Linked DNA regions of Acidithiobacillus ferrooxidans ATCC 23270. The protein of the gene in region 1 binds, or shares a complex with, the protein of each later gene. Links are inferred from orthologs where the notes say so. Each region holds a gene or a part of one and is shown on either strand. Other genes may lie near its edges.

Evidence for each region. Proteins that work in one complex are often made in the same cells at the same time.
Region 2: the proteins of trxB (region 1) and trxA are in contact, whole or in part, in a crystal structure (PDB 1F6M), measured with the Escherichia coli proteins. The link is inferred for Acidithiobacillus ferrooxidans ATCC 23270 from one-to-one orthologs.

What each region holds. Positions count from the first base shown.
Region 1 is NC_011761.1:321,480-326,738, forward strand. What follows is about bases 1,167-3,969. They hold trxB (thioredoxin-disulfide reductase), read right to left. Parts: upstream 3,153-3,969; coding sequence 2,181-3,152; downstream 1,167-2,180. Other genes in these bases: AFE_RS01765 (heavy metal-responsive transcriptional regulator), read left to right, coding at 1,167-1,531; AFE_RS01770 (Smr/MutS family protein), read right to left, coding at 1,599-2,177. Also shown: tRNA pseudouridine(13) synthase TruD, read left to right, coding at 1-979; more of AFE_RS01765, read left to right, coding at 1,055-1,166; AFE_RS16650 (DNA translocase FtsK), read left to right, coding at 4,019-5,259.
Region 2 is NC_011761.1:586,082-591,477, reverse strand. Bases 1,692-4,631 are described here. They hold trxA (thioredoxin TrxA), read right to left. Parts: upstream 3,355-4,631; coding sequence 3,028-3,354; downstream 1,692-3,027. Other genes in these bases: AFE_RS03085 (ABC transporter permease), read left to right, coding at 4,541-4,631; AFE_RS03090 (ABC transporter ATP-binding protein), read left to right, coding at 3,762-4,478; rho (transcription termination factor Rho), read right to left, coding at 1,692-3,031. Also shown: AFE_RS03120 (AI-2E family transporter), read right to left, coding at 1-122; AFE_RS03115 (malic enzyme-like NAD(P)-binding protein), read right to left, coding at 129-1,367; rpmE (50S ribosomal protein L31), read right to left, coding at 1,374-1,580; more of rho, read right to left, coding at 1,655-1,691; more of AFE_RS03085, read left to right, coding at 4,632-5,396. UniProt on the Escherichia coli protein: Participates in various redox reactions through the reversible oxidation of its active center dithiol to a disulfide and catalyzes dithiol-disulfide exchange reactions.

The DNA of each region.
Region 1 (5,259 bases):
ATCCGGTTTGGGCGCCCATCACTGGCTGGTAGTGGAGAAGCGCGGCCTCAATACTCAGGATGTGGCCAATCGTCTGGCGCGTTGTGCCGGGGTGGCGGTCCGGGATGTGGGTTTTGCCGGTCTCAAGGATCGTCAAGCCGTTACCCGGCAGAGTTTTACGGTGCCGGCCACGGCGGGTAGCAACCCGGATTGGGGCAGTCTGGAAGACGACAGTCTGCACCTTCTACAGGTCGGCCGCCATGACCGTAAATTGCGTCGGGGCGTGTTACGTGGCAACCACTTTCAACTCACCTTGCGCGCCACCACGGGAGCACACAGTCTCTGGGACGCCCGCCTGCAAATTCTCCGGAAACGAGGATTCCCCAACTATTTCGGTGCCCAGCGCTTCGGGCACCGAAATTTGCAAGAGGCCGCGCGACTGTTATCCGGACAGCCGATGCGAGTAGACCGCCATCGGCGCGGCCTGCTCTGGTCCGCGGCCCGCTCCGCCCTGTTCAATCTGGTCCTCGCCGAGCGGGTGCGGCAAGCCAACTGGACGGAGATTCTGCCGGGTGAAGTCGTGCAACTGGCGGGCTCGCACAGCATTTTTCTGGCGGAGGACGATGATCTCGCGGATTTGCAGGCGCGCGCCACCGACTGGGACCTGCACCCCACCGGCCCTTTGCCGGGTCGTGGCGGGTTGGCGCCGACCCTGGTTGCCGCCGCGCTGGAGACCTCGGCCCTGGGCGCGGGGCCCGTCATCGCCGGTACGACAGACGATGGCCTCCATTGGGCACGTCGTCTTGCAGAACAAGGGCTGGATGCCGCGCGGCGCCCCTTGCGCGCGCGTCCGGAAAACCTCAGCGGTCGCTGGGAGGATGCACAGACTCTGATTCTGAGTTTTTTCCTCCCTGCGGGCGTATTCGCGACGAGTTGTGTGGAAGGCCTTTTGGGGAGGGAAATGGCGGAAGCGCAAAGCCTTGACCTTTGTGTTGACTAGAGGCCTTGCAACGGACACCATAGTTCGGGACGGTATGCACTCTTCCAATGGCACCATATAACGAGGAGGATGATTATGGAAGCTCCGGTAACCATCGGCCGTTTGGCGCGTGAAGCAGGGCTTGCCGCAGAGACCTTGCGTTACTATGAGCGGATCGGGCTCATTCGGCCTGTGCAGCGGACCCCGTCCAACTATCGGCTCTATGACGGTGAAGCCGAAGCGCGGCTGCGTTTTATCCGGCGTGCCCAGAATCTTGGCTTTTCCCTGGCAGAAGTGAAAGAACTGCTGGATATCAGCGGCAGTGCGGAGAACGACATGGGCGAGATCAAAGCGCTCACCGTGCAGAAACTTGCCGAGATCGATCGCAAGATCGCCGATTTGCAAAGAATGCGCACGGTCCTTGCGCAACAGGTCGACTGCTGCCCCGGCCATGGCCGGGTGGCTGATTGCCCGATTCTCGCGTCTCTGGCCGATGCAGAAAACGCCTTGCCTGTCGGGGAGCGTTGGGGGCGGCGGGATACCCGGATACCCTGCAACGCGGCGCTGGGCTGAGGGCGGGGTACCGAAACTGTTCAATGTTGCGGCCCCGGTTAAAGGCCCGATCTATGGTCGGGCTTGCCTATTCGCGACGGGGCCAGCCCAGTAGAACGCGCAATGCGCCGCCGCCGCCCTCTTCTGGGCGCGCCTGAGCAAATGCCAGCACTTCCTGATGACGCATCAACCAGCCACCCACCAGCCTTTTCAGGACAGGAATGCGGCCGGGGGATCCCAGACCTTTCCCGTGGATGATGCAAACGCAGGTCCAGCGCCGCTGTCGCGCTTCCCGCAAAAATGCTGAAAGTTCAGCTCGGCCTTCCTCCACGGTGCAGCCGTGCAGGTCGAGCCGCTCCTGAATCCGGAACCGACCCCGGCGCAAGTCCCGCAGCAGCGCCGGAGACAGCCCGGGCCGTAAATAAAGCCACCCGTCTCCGGATTCCAGAATTTCGTCGCTGTGCAGACCACCGTCCAGCGCTTCAAGAACCGCCAACTCGTCCTGATGCCGCTGTATCGGCAAGGGCGGTGGCGGCGCTGGACGTGGGGGAGGGGGTGGGGCTGGCAGAGGTCGGACATCCGCTACCGCTTGCAGAAAGCAAGCGGTGTCGTCCACCCCGGTCACTCGCTTTTGTTCCTCCGGCTGATCCGGCCGCCGCCGCCCCATGGTTCAGCCCTCTTGTTGCTGCTCCAGCCAACGCTCCGCGTCCAGCGCCGCCATACAGCCGGTTCCTGCGCTGGTTACCGCCTGACGATATACATAATCCTGAACATCTCCGGCAGCAAACACCCCCTCGATACTGGTCGCCGTGGCCATGCCATCACGGCCACCCCGGGTAACCAGATAACCCCCCTCGTCCATCTTCAGTTGTCCCTTAAAGATTCCGGTGTTGGGTTGATGGCCGATGGCAATGAATACACCCATCAGCGCGAGATCCTGGGTGCTGCCGTTTTCTACATGCTGAATGCGCAGGCCGGTAACTCCGGAAGCATCGCCCAGCACTTCCGCCACGGAATGATCCCAGATAACGGTGACATTTTCCTTGGCCATGAGCTTGTCTTGCAGGATTTTCTCCGCCCGGAACCTGTTGCGACGATGGATCACGGTGACATGCTTGGCAATGTTGCTGAGATATAATGCTTCCTCTACCGCCGTATTGCCGCCACCGACCACGGCGACCGCCTGCCCGCGATAGAAAAATCCGTCGCAGGTCGCACAGGCGGAAACACCCTTGCCGCGAAACTTGTCTTCGCTGGGCAAACCCAGGTATTTGGCAGATGCGCCGGTGGCGAGAATCAGCGCATCGCAGGTATAGCAATGCTGATCCCCACTGAGGCGAAAAGGGCGCTGACGGAGATCGGCGGTATGAATATGGTCGAACAGAATCTCGGTATCGAAACGGCGCGCCTGCTTTTCCAGTCCCTGCATGAGTTCCGGGCCCATGATGCCGTCTGCGGCACCCGGCCAGTTATCCACCTCCGTGGTCGTCATCAGTTGGCCGCCGGGTTCCATGCCCTGCACCAGTATCGGACTCAGGTTGGCGCGGGCAGCATAGATTGCCGCCGTATAACCACCGGGACCGGAGCCCAGGATAAGCAAGCGGCAATGTTTTTCATCGATGACACTTTTCGGATCGCTCATGGGCACCTCGTTGCCTGTAAAGAAACGGTACCGCGCCGGCCCGCTGCATGGCGGAACCGGCGCGGGCCAGCGGAGAACTTCTGGAGAAAGTCTAGCATCATTCCCGCACCCCTGTCCCTCCCGGGCAGCGATCGGATATGGAGCCGCGCGCAGTGAAGTGGCCTGATCCGATCCATTGGAAACGCCTAACAACTGCGTTGATTTGCCTTTTCTTTCCCGCATCTCCTTGACACCCGCGCAGGGGTCGTTTAGCGTGCCGACATGAGCTCTGCTGCCCGTAATGCGTCCCGAGGCTCCCGGCCTGCCCCCGCAAAGCCGGGCCAGCCGTCGCGCGCCAAACCATGGCGCCGCGAGGCGCTACTGCTGATGCTGATCGGCGTCACGGCGTTCGTGGCGATATCCTTGATCAGCTTTCACCCCGCCGACCCGAGCTGGTTCAACAGCGGAAAGGGTGGCCCCGCCCATAACTGGGGCGGCCAAACCGGTGCCTATATCGCTGATTTTCTGGTGCAGGTCTTTGGTGTGGTCGCATGGCTCCTGCCCGTGGCGTTGGGCGCATGGGTCTGGCAGCTATGGCGATACTGGTTTCATCAGCATCCGGGGCGCCGGGCGGCGCCCTTGGGCGCTGTCGCCATGATGCTGGGTCTGAGCAGTTTCCTGGCGCTGACCTGGCCGACGGGCTGGTGGCCCATTGCCGGTGCGGGAGCGGGTGGTATCCTGGGACAGGAAGCCGGCGCCCTTGCCCGGCCGTTCATCGGTGTGGGTGGTAGTGCCTTGCTGTTTCTTGGGCTGTTTGGTCTCGGCGTGTTTTTGCTCACCGGTATGGCCGGCGCAATGGTGCGCGGGCCCATACCCTGTATGCGGCCTTGCCCAGATCCCACCTGCGCTGGCCGCTGCGACGTCAGATTCCGGCCCGGGCGGCCCCTGCGTCCATCACCACGCTGGCGCCCGCTGCGCCAAAGGTATCCCCGCCCGCGGCACCCAGCTTCTTTTCTACCAAAAAGCGCGGGCCAGGTTCGGTGCATGCCGCCGTTAAAAGCAGTCGGCAGTTGCCGTTGCTGGCTCCGGTTGGGCCGCCGCGTGCCGATGGCCTCCCCGATCTGGGCCTGCTCGATCCACCCGATGCGGCAGATCCTGGTTCTCAACTGCAGCCCGAAGCGTTGCAGCAGCAGTCGCGTATGTTGGAAGAAAAGCTCGCCGACTTCGGGGTACAGGCGACCGTGGTGGCGGCCCATCCTGGACCGGTGATTACCCGTTTTGAAATAGAACCGGCGCCGGGAGTCAAGGTCAGCCAGATTGCGGGCCTCAGCAAAGATCTTTCGCGCGTGCTGGCGGCACGGGTGCGTGTGGTGGAAGCCATTCCCGGTAAGGCCACCATGGGCATCGAGGTGCCAAACCCCCACCGGCGCACGGTGCGCCTCTCCGAGGTGCTTTCCAGTCACGGCTTCACCCAGAGCAAAAGTCTGCTGACGCTGGCATTGGGTCAGGATATCGGGGGGCAGCCGGTGTCCGCCGATCTGGCCAGAATGCCCCACCTGCTGGTAGCCGGGACCACCGGCGCCGGCAAGTCTGTGGGTGTCAATGCCATGATTCTCAGCATACTGTTCAAAGCGACTGCCGAGGATGTACGCCTGATCATGGTGGATCCCAAGATGCTGGAGCTATCCATCTATGAGGGCATCCCTCACCTGCTCGCGCCGGTGGTGACGGACATGAAAGAGGCCGCCAATGCCCTGCGCTGGTGCGTGGCGGAGATGGAACGGCGCTATAAGCTCATGGCTTTTGCCGGAGTGCGCAATCTGGCCGGATATAATCAGAAGGTCCGGGAAGCGGCGGCTTCGGGACATCCCCTGCCGGGCCCGGATAAGGATATGGACGGCGAACCCGTGGCCTTGAGCGTGCTGCCCGCTATCGTGGTGATCATCGACGAGTTCGCGGATCTGATGATGGTGGTCGGCAAACAGGTGGAAACCCTGATCACCCGCCTGGCCCAGAAAGCGCGTGCGGCTGGTCTGCACCTGATCATGGCGACCCAGCGTCCTTCGGTGGATGTGATCACTGGCCTGATCAAGGCCAACGTCCCCACCCGCATTGCCTTTCAGGTTTC
Region 2 (5,396 bases), 260 kb from region 1 along the record:
CAGCCAAGGGCTGGCAAAAAGGGGGAAAGAATTTTCCAGACAAGAGCAAAAAACAGAACGGCGGCGAGCAGTTGGCCGAAGGCGAATCGCAGATCGCGAACCGTCAGATCCGCGAGACGCATCGCGATTCAGCGCCGCGCGACGCCGCTTTCCCGGGCGGCAGCGGTTACCGCGCCAGAGACCCATGGCCGTAGGCGGGGGTCCAGAGGTTTGGGGATAATGTACTCGGGGCCGAAGGTCAGACCTTGCGGGGCAGTCAGCCCGTAAACGGTCTGCACAGCGTCCGGCACCGGCTCCCGCGCCAGCTTCGCCAAAGCATCCACGGCCGCCAGCAGCATGGGCTGGTTGATCTGCCGAGCCCGGCAATCCAGTGCGCCGCGGAAGAGGAAGGGAAAGCCCAACACATTGTTGACCTGATTGGGCATATCCGATCGACCCGTGGCGATAATGGCATCAGGACGCAGGTGCCGCGCCAGGGCGGGGTCCACCTCAGGATCGGGATTAGCGAGCGCAAAAATTACCGGCTTGGGCGCCAGCGTCGACAGCGCCGCTTCCGGAATGGCGCCGCGCACAGAGACGCCGATGACCACATCGGCACCGCGCAACATCGCCGCCAGATCCCAGTTCTGGGGTGCCACGGCAAAAGGTTTATGCCATTGGGTGAGGTCCGTACGCTTGCTGTGCAGCACGCCATGCAAATCGCTCAGGAAGATATCCGCTACCCCCAGTGCCCGCAACATACGCGCAATGGCAATTCCGGCGGCACCGGCACCAACAATAGCGACCTTGGCGCGGCCCAACTCCTTACCCTGCAATTCCAGTGCATTTTGCAGCGCCGCCGCCACGATCACTGCCGTACCATGCTGATCATCGTGAAATACGGGGATATCCAGCATGGCCTGCAAAGCTTCTTCCACCTGAAAACATACGGGCGCACCGATATCCTCCAGGTTGATGCCGCCAAAACCCGGGGCGATGGCCGCCACTACGTCGATGAGATGCTCGGCGTCGCGCGCCTGCACTTCGATATCAAACGCGTCAATATCCGCGAAGCGCTTGAAAAGCAGCGCCTTGCCTTCCATGACGGGCTTACCCGCCAACGGCCCGACGTTACCCAGGCCGAGCACCGCCGTACCGTTGCTGATAACGGCCACCAGGTTACCCTTGGCCGTATAGTCGTAAGCCTTATCCGGGTCGGCGACGATCTCCCGCACCGGGGCCGCCACTCCTGGCGTGTAGGCCAGGGACAGATCCTCGGGGCTGGCGCAGGGCTTGCTTGGCACGACGGAAAGCTTGCCTGCCGGCATACGGGCGTGATAGTCCAGCGACCGGCGCCGCAAATCCGCCTGAGGGTCGGCCTCCACCATCCCGATTTACTGCCCGCCGCCGTAACGCTTGCGGAATTTCTCTACCTGGCCCGCAGCGGAAACCGCACGCTGTTTACCCGTGTAAAAAGGATGGCATTCGGAGCAGAGATCAATATGCAGGTCGCGGTTCGCGGTCGAGCGCGTCTTAAAAACGTTGCCGCAACTACAGGTGACGGTGATCTCTTCGTACTTGGGGTGAATATTGCTTTTCATGTTAGCTACTCTCGGGCCTTGATACAAAGAGGCGAATTATAGGGACGGAGGGGGCGGGCGTCCAGCAGGCCCGCTTAACGGTTCATGGAGTCAAAGAACTCTGCGTTATTTTTGGTGCTGCGCACCTTGTCGAGCAGAAACTCCATGGATTCCACCGGATCCATGGGCGCGAGCAATTTGCGCAATACCCACATCTTGCTGAGCATCTCGGCCGGGACCAGCAGTTCTTCACGACGGGTGCCGGATTTATTGAGATTGATGGCCGGGTAAGTACGTTTCTCGGCTAGACGACGGTCGAGATGTACTTCCATATTGCCCGTACCCTTGAACTCTTCGAAGATGACTTCGTCCATCTTGGAACCGGTTTCCACCAGCGCCGTGGCGATGATGGTGAGGCTGCCGCCCTCTTCGATGTTGCGTGCGGCGCCAAAGAAGCGCTTGGGCTTCTGCAGCGCATTGGCATCCACGCCGCCGGTCAGCACCTTGCCGGAAGACGGCACTACGGTGTTGAAGGCGCGCGCCAGGCGGGTGATGGAGTCGAGCAGGATGACCACATCGTGCTTGTGCTCCACCAGGCGCTTGGCCTTTTCCAGGACGATTTCCGCAACCTGGGTGTGGCGCGTCGCCGGTTCGTCAAAGGTGGAAGAAACCACTTCGCCCTTCACCGAGCGCTGCATCTCCGTCACTTCTTCAGGACGCTCGTCGATCAGCAGCACGATCAGATAGCATTCCGGATGGTTGGCGGTAATGGCGTGGGCAATCTGCTGCAACAACACCGTCTTGCCGGTTTTGGGCGGGGCGACGATCAGACCGCGCTGGCCCTTGCCGATGGGTGATACCAGATCGATGATCCGCGGAGCCATTTCGCCATAAGGTACCGCGTCGTATTCCAGGCGCAAACGCTCGTCCGGGAACAAAGGCGTCAAATCGTCAAAATTGACTTTGTTGCGGGTTGCTTCCGGCGCTTCGAAATTGATGCTCTCCACCTTGAGCAGCGCGAAATAGCGTTCACCTTCTTTGGGAGGGCGAATCTGGCCGGACACCGTGTCTCCGGTCTGCAGGTGAAAGCGCCGCACCTGTGAGGGCGAGACATAGATGTCATCCGGCCCCGCCATGTAAGACCCGGAAGCGGCACGCAGAAAGCCAAATCCATCCTGCAGAATTTCCAGCACCCCCTCACCGTAAATGGCGTCGCCATTGCGCGCGTGCGCCTTGAGGATATTGAAAATGATTTCCTGTTTCTTCTGACGGGCGGTACCCTCCAACCCCATGTCCTGGCAGATCACCGCCAGATCAGCGGCCGTTTTGCGTTTGAGGTCGGTCAGATTCATCGCCGCAGCGCCAGGTGACGGACAAAGCGCGTTCTCGTCTTCGTCGTCTACCAGAATATCTTCGTTGGGAAAGGACTTGGGCGTCCGGGGGGGTTTACGGCGGGGACGTGGCGTATTCAAAGTTGGCTATCCAGGAATGCGGTCAGCTGGGCTTTGCTCAGGGCACCCACTTTGGTCGCTTCAAGCTTGCCAGCCTTGAAAAGGAGCAGTGTGGGAATACCGCGAATGCCGTACTGAGGGGGAGTATTGGGATTTTCGTCGATGTTGAATTTGGCAACCCGCAGGCGATCGGCATATTCATCAGCGATCTCTTCCAGAATGGGGGCGATCATCTTGCAAGGTCCGCACCATTCGGCCCAGAAATCGACCAATACCGGTTTGGAGGACTTCAATACATCCGTTTCAAAACTGTCATCAGACACATAAAGAATGGCGTCACTCATTGGAGAGAGCTCCTCAGTCAGTTGGGTACAACGCTTCGGTGGATATTCATGAGATTTTTATCGTTCGAGGGATTTAACCCGAGACCACATGCGCCGGATGGCGCCCGCAGATAAGTACTTCTTTCAGTCCATAAGATGATTGAAGGATAGCACGATACAACAGGGATGCAAGAGCGATGGATGGTCACTTTCGTTAAGATTTTAAGCCAGTAAGGGTGGCGGAGAGAGAGGGATTCGAACCCTCGATGGAGTGTTTAGCCCCATACTCCCTTAGCAGGGGAGCGCCTTCAGCCGCTCGGCCATCTCTCCGGTAGCGGGATTCTAACCTGTCGCACGGGCTCAGGTCAAAACCCGATGCTCCGCCCTTGTCCTGGAGATCGGTATAGTCGCCGTTGCGGGCTTGGCGTATGGTAAACCATCTGCGTTTGGCAAAGCTTGGAAAGGATGGCGTGACTGCACTTCTGGTTCTGGACAATCTGGCAAAACGGCTTCCCGGAGACCCTCAGCGTTGGTTATTCCGCAATGCGAGCCTCCACATAGCACCAGCAGACTTTGTGGCCGTCATGGGGGAAAGCGGCGTTGGCAAAAGCACCCTGCTCAATATCATTGCCGGGCTGGATCGCCCCGATGCGGGACACATGACATTCAAGGGTGAGCCGCTCGACACCCTGGATGACGATGCGCGTACGCTCCTGCGGCGGCGGCACATGGGTTTTGTGTTTCAGGCCTTTCATCTGATCCCACAATTGACCGTAGAGGAAAACATCGCCCTGCCTTGGCGACTGAACGGCCTCTCCCGGCGCGACATGAATCAGCGGGTTAAAACTCTGGTGGAACGGCTCGGCATTGGCAGTCACCTGAATGCCTGGCCGCGGGAGCTTTCCGGCGGCGAGATGCAGCGGGTTGCGGTAGCGCGGGCGGTCGTACATCGCCCGTCGCTGATTCTGGCGGACGAACCGACGGGGAGCCTCGATGCCGAATCTGCGGAAACCGTGCTCAGCCTCCTGCGTGAGGCGGGAGAAGCCGAGGCGGCGGCTATTGTGCTGGTGACCCATTCGGCGACAGCGGCAGACTGGGCGCAACGCCGCCTGCGTTTCGACGCGCAGGGCTTCCATCCCCTGTGATCACCCGGATTCCATGGCAAGCGGCCGTATGGCGCCCCCTCCGCCAGAGGCCGGGGGCGAGCGTGCTGGCGATCATCGGCATTGCGCTGGGGGTCGCGCTCGGACTGGCCATCGCCCTTATCAACATCCAGGCCGTAAGCGATTTTTCTGCCGGGCTGCGGCGCCTGTCGGGGCAGGCCGACCTGGCCCTGACGGCGCCGGGGCAGAGCTTTCCCGAACAATGGTATGTGCGCCTGAGTATGGCCAGAGATGTGGCCGTGGCCACCCCGGAAATCCGCTTGCAGGCGCAGGTACTGCATCCTGCCCGGAAGGGCATGCTCCCCATTCTCGGCATTGACGCCTTCCAGGCGGCGCGCATGGGACAACCGCTGCTGCCTTTCAATCTGCATAGCCCGCTTGCCCTGCTGACCCCCGACCACATTGCCCTGAGCCAGGCGGCGCTGACACGTCTCGGCCTGCGGGTAGGGGATACGCTGACGCTCGACGCGGACGGACAGCCACGCACACTGCGAATCATCGGCGAACTGCCGGGTGTGGGCAACAGCGAAGCACTCGGCGTCATGGATATTGCCGCAGTACAGTGGCTGTGGGGAAGGATCGGCACCCTCAATCAGGTCGACCTGCGTCTGTATCCGGGAATACCCATCGCTCATTTTCTCGCGCAATGGCAGGGGCATCTGCCGGTCGGCGCGGTGTTACAAAGCCCGGCGCAGCAGGGACACGTGGCTGCGGATGCTTCGCGCGCCTATCGCGTGAACCTGCTGGTACTATCGCTGGTAGCGTTGTTTACCGGAGCGTTTCTCGTCTATTCCACCCTGGCCATGGGGGTAGTGCGGCAACGGCAGCAACTGGCCCTGTTGCGGGTCCTGGGCCTGCGCCGCCGGGAAGTCGTACTGGCCGTATTGTTGCAGGGTGCGA